Regions from separate parts of the Vreelandella vilamensis genome, predicted to be linked through region 1. Evidence: predicted binding sites of a transcription regulator. Region 1 holds the regulator's gene; the other holds the start of a gene.
The links. Region 1 encodes FNR, which switches genes on or off when oxygen is low (the NO sensors DNR and NnrR bind a similar motif). Its sites were predicted from a motif close to TTGATNTANATCAA; they were not measured.
Positions count from the first base shown of each region.

Region 2: the regulator FNR is predicted to act here: its motif matches at 1,252-1,265, upstream of dsrO (sulfate reduction electron transfer complex DsrMKJOP subunit DsrO).

Region 1 covers NZ_JARWAN010000001.1:134,387-138,271, reverse strand. The annotation lists gene QC823_RS00620 (sulfite exporter TauE/SafE family protein) at 1-392, shown strand, start outside; gene hemN (oxygen-independent coproporphyrinogen III oxidase) at 575-2,002, shown strand; gene fnr (fumarate/nitrate reduction transcriptional regulator Fnr) at 2,132-2,884, shown strand; gene ttcA (tRNA 2-thiocytidine(32) synthetase TtcA) at 2,871-3,776, opposite strand; gene QC823_RS00600 (3'-5' exonuclease family protein) at 3,865-3,885, opposite strand, start outside.
Region 2 covers NZ_JARWAN010000025.1:32,751-36,635, forward strand. The annotation lists gene QC823_RS13630 (5-(carboxyamino)imidazole ribonucleotide synthase) at 1-153, opposite strand, end outside; gene purE (5-(carboxyamino)imidazole ribonucleotide mutase) at 165-674, opposite strand; gene QC823_RS13640 (XRE family transcriptional regulator) at 847-1,128, shown strand; gene dsrO (sulfate reduction electron transfer complex DsrMKJOP subunit DsrO) at 1,353-2,129, shown strand; gene nrfD (NrfD/PsrC family molybdoenzyme membrane anchor subunit) at 2,113-3,294, shown strand; gene QC823_RS13655 (molybdopterin dinucleotide binding domain-containing protein) at 3,287-3,885, shown strand, end outside.

The DNA.
Region 1 (3,885 bases):
ACATCGCTAATTGGTGGAAGGGACTGCTGAAAGTGGAAGCGGTTGGACGACGTTTTTGGCGCTATATCGAGCCCTTTGGGCGCCGGCTAATGCCTGTGGTCAAGCTACCGCAGGCATTTGCGCTAGGGGCTATTTGGGGCTGGCTGCCCTGTGGGTTGGTCTATTCAATGCTAGCGTGGAGTTTGGCCATTGCTGACCCGCTACGCGGTGCTTTGCTCATGGGGGCTTTTGGTTTAGGTACGCTTCCAGCGCTGCTGGCCACAGGCCTGGCCGCACGGCAATTACGTGATTTGATACGCCACCCCGCCACCCGTGCCATCGCAGCCCTTAGTATTATCGCGTTTGCCTTATGGCAATTGCTTACGCTCTTCGCTTCAGGCGCGACACTCTAGTTACAGAAACACTAGTTACAGAGACACTGGTTACCGAATGTTCGCCTACCATGACCTCAGCACAACAGATATAAACGCGTATAAGTAAGGGTGTACATCAACGCTTCATTGACGTAGCTCAACTCCTTCATAACAGCACAGCGCTAGGATAGGGCCATCATCATTGCACCGGAGCCCTCTTCATGGCCGTTTACGCCCACGCTGCTTCTTCGCCTTTTGACACTGCAGCGCCCCAACCCGCTGCCTGGGATGAAGAGTTATTGCGCCGCTACGACAAAAGCGGCCCACGCTACACCTCTTACCCGACGGCACTTTCATTTCACGAGCAGTTCGGCGCTGAGGACTTCACCGCCGCCCTTGAGCGCAGCAATCAGACTGACCGCGCGTTATCACTGTATGTGCACGTCCCGTTTTGCCGCAAAATTTGCTTTTATTGCGCCTGCAACAAAATAGCGACCAAAAACACGCAGTTAGCAGAGCCCTATCTGTCTCGGCTGGACCGCGAAATGGTGCTTACCTCCCGCCACCTAGACACATCGCGCAGTGTTGAGCAGCTACATTGGGGCGGCGGCACACCAACGTTTCTTACCCTAGACCAGATGAGCGATTTAATCGACAGGCTAGATGCTCGCTTTGGCCTCTCCTCTTCGCCTGATCGTGACTACGCCATCGAGATTGATCCACGAGAAGCGGACGTTTTTACCCTACGCCATTTGCAGACGTTAGGGTTTAATCGTATCAGTCTCGGCGTACAAGACTTAAACCCCGTGGTACAGAAAGCCATCAACCGTATTCAGCCACGGGTACTCACTGAAACACTGATGGATGAGGCGCACCGACTAGGCTTTCGCTCGCTTAATTTGGATTTGATTTACGGCTTGCCCCATCAAACCCAGGAAAGCTTTGCCGACACGCTACGTCAAGTCATTGAGTTAAATCCTGCGCGCCTTTCGGTGTTTAACTATGCCCACATGCCCCAGCGTTTCCCCCCCCAGCGGCGCATCAAAGACGATGACCTGCCAAGCGCAGAAGAAAAACTTGCGATTTTACATACCACGATCGACATGCTGACGCAGGCCGGTTACGTTCACATCGGCATGGATCACTTCGCTCGCCCGGATGACAGTCTCGCCGTGGCGCAGCGTGAAGGCACTCTGCAGCGCAACTTCCAAGGCTACTCAAGCCATGCTCAATGCGACTTAGTGGGCCTTGGCGTCTCGGCGATTTCACGGGTGAATGACGTATACGCGCAAAACCCTACCGACCTCGCCCGCTATGAGCAGGCGTTAGATGCGGGACAACTCGCCACGGTAAAAGGGTTACGCTTGAGCCAAGACGATTTGATTCGTCGCGATGTCATTGAACGCTTGATGTGTGATATGCAGATCGACTTTGCCGCCGTTAGCCAGCGCTGGAACATTGATGCGCCTCGCTATTTTGCTGATACGTTTGCGCGTTTAGAAGACGCTGAGCGAGACGGCTTAGTCGTGCATGAGGGTAACATCCTGCGGGCTACCCCTATTGGGCGGTTATTGATTCGCCACTTGGCCATGGCGTTTGACGCGCATTTACCCGGTGATACGACGAAACGCTATTCACGAATCTTATGAAGTGGATATGCCAACAGCCCATCTGACCTTCTAATCGCAAGCCGAATCACTGATGGATTCGTGATTACGCTTGTCGTCGGCGTGCCGTTCCTCTCATAATGAGAAAGATCATTTTTCATGGAGGAACGCATGTCGGAATCTATTAGCCGTCGACGCCCCTTGTTACAAGAGGCTCGTTGTCAAACCTGTAGCTTGAGTTCGCTGTGCTTACCCTTGGCACTAGAATTAGACGATGTCAGTCAGTTTGATGCCATCATTCGACGTCGGGCACCACTTAAAAAGGGCGAACCGCTATTTCGCCAAGGCGATACCTTTACTAGCGTATTCGCCGTACGTTCGGGCAGCCTAAAGCAGCTCACCACGGAAGGGGGCGGCAACGATCAGCTCACCAACTTTTATTTGCCCAGCGAACTTGTCGGGCTAGACGGTATCGATGAAGAGCACTACCCCGGCAGCGTAATCGCCTTGGAAACGACAACCGTCTGTGAAATCCCGTTTGATCGCTTGGACTTGCTCTCAGAAGAGCTGCCGGAGCTGCGTGGCCAGCTGTACCGCAGCATGAGTAAAGAGCTGCGTGATGATCGTCGCATGATGCGCTTACTCTCCCGAAAAACCGCCGACCAACGGTTAGCCAGTTTTTTGATTACGCTGTCAGACCGCTTTCGACGCCGCGGCTACTCGCCTTATAGTTTTCGACTTTCGATGTCACGAGCCGATATCGGCAACTATCTAGGCCTCGCTGTCGAAACCGTTAGCCGCATTTTAAGCCGGTTTCAAAACCAAGACGTCGTTGCCGTCTCAGGCCGAGAGGTCAATATTCTCGATATGCCGCGTTTAATTTGCCTTTCCGAAGAAGAAGAAGCGGACGTTAGCTCACATTAAACGCGCGAATACGATCGGCCATCAGATCGGCCTGTTTTGCTTCCAAGCCAGCAAAATCAAAGAGTTCGCGGTCAGCAAGCTGTGATGGCGCCACATTAGTTACTGCTTTAAACATGCTTTCCAAACGCCCAGGGTGCTTTTTATCCCACTCGGCAAGCATTTCTTTCACGATTTGACGCTGCATATTGGGCTGGGAACCGCACAAATTGCAGGGAATAATAGGAAATGCCATTAGGCGGGAAAATTCAGCGATATCAGCCTCTTTGCAGTACGCCAAAGGCCGAATGACCATGTTTTTACCGTCATCCGAAAGCAGTTTCGGCGGCATGGCCTTTAAACTCCCCCCAAAAAACATATTCAAAAAAAGCGTTTCTAGAATATCTTCCCGATGGTGCCCCAAGGCCACTTTAGTCGCGCCAATCTCTTCGGCAAAACCGTAAAGCGAACCACGCCGCAGACGCGAGCAAAGTGCGCAGGTCGTTTTACCTTCGGGCGTTTTCTCCTTCACCACCGAATAGGTATCACGTTCCAAAATATGATACGCAACACCTAGCTGATCAAGATAATCAGGCAGAACATGTTCAGGGAAACCCGGCTGTTTTTGGTCCAGATTCACCGCCACCAGCGAAAAATTGACCGGCGCATTGCGCTGCAAATTGCGCAAAATCTCAAGCATAGTGTAGCTATCTTTGCCCCCGCTCAAACACACCATGACCTTGTCGCCTTCATCGATCATACGGTAATCGATAATCGCGTTGCCGACTTCGCGGCGCAGGCGCTTTTGCAGCTTATTAAATTCGCGTTTCTGCTTGGCATCCCCCGCATTGGGCTTACCAGGCGCCGCGCGTGGTGTTGCAGAAACGGTCGGGTCGAAATGGTCAACGTGTTGCATAGCGATATCACTGCCGGTAAGAAGAAAACGGCGGCTATTCTAACAGCACTCAGCGCCAAACGCAGACGTCTCCCGCTACTGCGCAGGGCTAATCCGTCAAGCGCTGTAG
Region 2 (3,885 bases), on a different contig from region 1:
TAAATGCTGGTTATCAGGGTCAATGATCACGTCACCGATACCGGCGCTCGGCTTGCCGGTGGTATCCAAAAAGGTGAAGCGGTTGCCCAGCGGATAACCCGCTAGCGCCAGCATACGCCCGAGTTGGCCTGCGCCTAAGACGCCAATATTCATAGTCGCCTCCTTTATTCTGCGTCAGGGCGCGGGTCAGGGTTATCGAGCACGGTGCGAGTTTGTTCCGCCCGGAATGCGTCGACGGCCTCGCGCACGGCGGGGTCTTGCAAGCCCACGATTTGCGCGGCCAGCAAACCGGCGTTGGTCGCGCCCGCTTTGCCAATCGCCAAGGTTCCCACGGCGATACCACCGGGCATTTGCGCAATAGAAAGCAGTGAGTCGAGCCCTTTCAACGCCTTCGACTCCACCGGCACACCCAACACAGGCAACGGCGTTTGCGAAGCCACCATACCCGGCAAGTGCGCGGCACCACCGGCACCGGCGACAATGACCTGTAGCCCTCGCTCAGCCGCGCCTTTAGCGTAATCAAACAGTAGATCGGGTGTGCGGTGCGCCGACACCACGCGCGTTTCATACGCCACGCCTAGCCGATCGAGCATGGCAGCGGCATGCTCCATGACAGGCCAATCCGATTTAGATCCCATAATCACCCCCACTTTGGGCGCGCTGTTTGACGACATTTTTGACTCCTCGGCGATTTTAACGCCACGTTAAAAATAAGGCCGATAGTCTACCAGAGCACACCCCCATGCGGGCGCTTTCAAAGAACATCAAATTTACCGCTCACAGGTATTGAAAAGCCTGACACTAAGCGGCATTGTATCGATGTCATTTCAGACCTGATGGAGCCTCATGAGTACGGCACGCTCATATGCAAATGCGGAATTGACTGACCCTCCGCGAAGCTGCCCTGACGAACTTGACGTCAGGGAGTTAGAAAAACGTACGCGTCTAATGCGTATTATTATCCGCCTTATCGCCGTCTCCGATCTCGGCAGCCGTGACATTGCTCGACGGGCGGGTCTACCGGTGCAGAAGGTCAGCGATCTTCTCGCCGGAAGACTTGAGCACCTTAACGTAGAAGAACTCTACGATTTGCGTCGCACATTAGAGACGGAGGCGCCACTGCATTAACGCGCCCTGAAAAAGAGCCCCTCATCGGGTAAAAGCCAACCGCCATGCGGTTGGCTTTTTTTGTTAGCAATCAACCTCTTACTCACAAGATTAAGGGAGCATTAAAAAACCCGGCATAAGCTATTGATGCGTATCAACTTTTGTCTACGTCACACCCCCTATCCTGAACGCTAACCCAACGTTTCACCCCGCAGAGCGATCCTCTGCAACGTTCAGGAGGCGCTATGGATCCCATCCGCCGCTCGCTACTTGGTCAACTCGCCCGCCTCAGTGCGGGAGCGGCATTCGTGCCGCTGGCAAGCGTTGCCCAAGCTGGCATTAATCAACAGCCGCTTCGCCGTGAAGGCGACCCCAATAAACGCTACGGCATGCTGATTGACCTGCGTCAGTGCATCGGTTGCCAGGCGTGTACGGTGTCGTGCCATATCGAAAACGACGCCCCGCTGGGTAAATTTCGCACCACCGTGGCGCAATATGAAGTCGAGAATCAAGAGAACGGCGAACTCGCCACCTTTATGCTGCCCAGGCTGTGCAATCACTGTGAGAATCCGCCTTGCGTCCCCGTTTGCCCGGTTGAAGCAACTTATCAACAGCGCGACGGCATCGTGGTAGTGGATAGCGACCGCTGTGTCGGCTGCGCCTACTGCGTCAACGCCTGCCCTTATGACGCCCGTTTTATCAACGATAAAACCCAAACCGCTGATAAGTGCACGTTCTGCGCTCACCGCTTAGAAGCCGGCTTATTGCCTGCGTGTGTTGAAAGTTGTGTGGGCGGCGCGCGGATCATCGGCGATATGCGTAACCCAGAAAGTCAGATTAGCCGCATGATCGCCGACTACCGTGATGAGCTGATGGTGTTACAGCCGGAAAAAAACACCGTGCCCCAGGTCTTCTATCTCGGTATGGACGAGCGCTTTGTCACGCGCCCGAATGCTGAGCCGGTTGCCTTAGAAGTGTTAGACCCACAAGGTCAGGAGATGGGCTATGAATTCCACCATTGAGCTACTCGCCCCACGCTACGATATCGCTTGGTACCCCTGGGCGGTGCAGTACTTTTTTATGATCGCGCTCTCCTACGCCACGCTGTGGCTCGCCGCTCCTGCGCTGGTGCTTGGCAAAAAAGCGTGGCTACCTACCGCGCGGCTGGCATTGTTAGCCTGCATCTCCACCACGCTTGTCGCCCCGGTGGCCCTGCTGGCGGATCTCCATCAGCCGCTGCGCTTCTGGCATTTCTACGCCTACGCCACGGACAGCTCGTGGATGTCGATTGGCAGCCTGATTCTGCCGCTTTATGTGGTTAGTGTGCTGGCCCTCACCTGGCTTGCTTGGCGCCCGGCGCTACAGGAAAGCCGTAACGCGCCGGGTATTCGCGGTTTTATCGCGCGCCTACTTGCGTTCGGCAGTGGCGCTACCCCACGTGCCTTAGTGGCCTTGGTTGGGCTTGTCGCTTTGCTGCTCTCCAGCGGCATCATGCTTTACACCGGCGCGGAACTTGCCATCGTCAAAGCGCGCCCGCTTTGGCATACCGCGTGGCTACCGCCGATGTTAGTGGCCACCGGTTTTATTACGGCGGCGGGGTTGCTTCTCGTGCTCAACCGGGTAAGCGGTATCCGCGAGCACGCCACAAACACACAAATGTTAAAGGTTTTATTAGGCGCCTGTGCAATTGCCGGACTGATAGCGCTGACCTGGTTGCTCGACGGTATCAATGCCAATGTTGGCTCGGTCGCCGCCGCACTGGAATCTGTTCGCCACAGCCCCTCTTGGCGTAATACCGCGCTATGGGGATTACTATCAGGGGTCTTATTGTTAGGTGTTGTGCTATGGATGCTAACGCGCCGTGGGGATCAGCAACGCTCGCTATTGCATTGGTCTTGGCTTGTGGGCCTCTTCGCCATTCACATGGGGTGGATGTTCCGCTGGGTGGTACTGATGGACGTACAAACCGTTGCGCGTCATAGCGCCGGCTTTCATCACTATGGCATTCCTGCCGGCTCATCCGGGCTGCTCGGCATTGTTGGCACCTTCGGCCTGTGGTTAGCGGCGGTTCTGGTCATTGACCTCTTTATCCCCTGGCGCCACGCACAGCAAGGCGGCCATGCCCCAGCTAACCCCGTTAACGATTCTGATCACGCTGCTGTCAAAGGAGCCGTCCACCATGGCTAAGTCTTCCGTGAATTCGTCACGTCGTCGCTTTCTTAAAGGCGCTGCAGCCGCTGGGGGCGCTGCCACCTTTGTTGCTGGTTACGCCGACCCGCTGATGAAGCTGGCCAAAGGTACCACCGGCAGCGCCGGGGAAACGCCCAACCACCCCATTCATGGCAACTCGCTTGCGCCGGAATATCGCGTCGACCTGGATAGCGGTGAGCTAACCCTCAACCCGGATCAACGCACCGCCTTTACCATTTGCTACGGCTGCACCACTAAGTGCGGCGTGCGAGTACGCATCGATAACACCAGCGATAAAGTGCTGCGTGTCGCTGGCAATCCTTACCACCCACTTTCTGCCGACGAGCAACTGCCCATGCGCACGCCGGTGGTTGATGCGCTGCGTAGCGTCAGCGCCTACGCTGATCAAGGCCAGACCAACCGCTCCACCGCCTGCGCACGCGGCAACGCCATGATGAGCCAGCTGGACAACCCCTTTCGTGTTGACCACTGCCTCAAGCGTGTGGGCGGCCGAGGCGAGCGACGCTGGCAAAAAATCTCGTTTGAGCAGCTGATCGAGGAGATCTGCGAGGGAGGCGATCTGTTTGG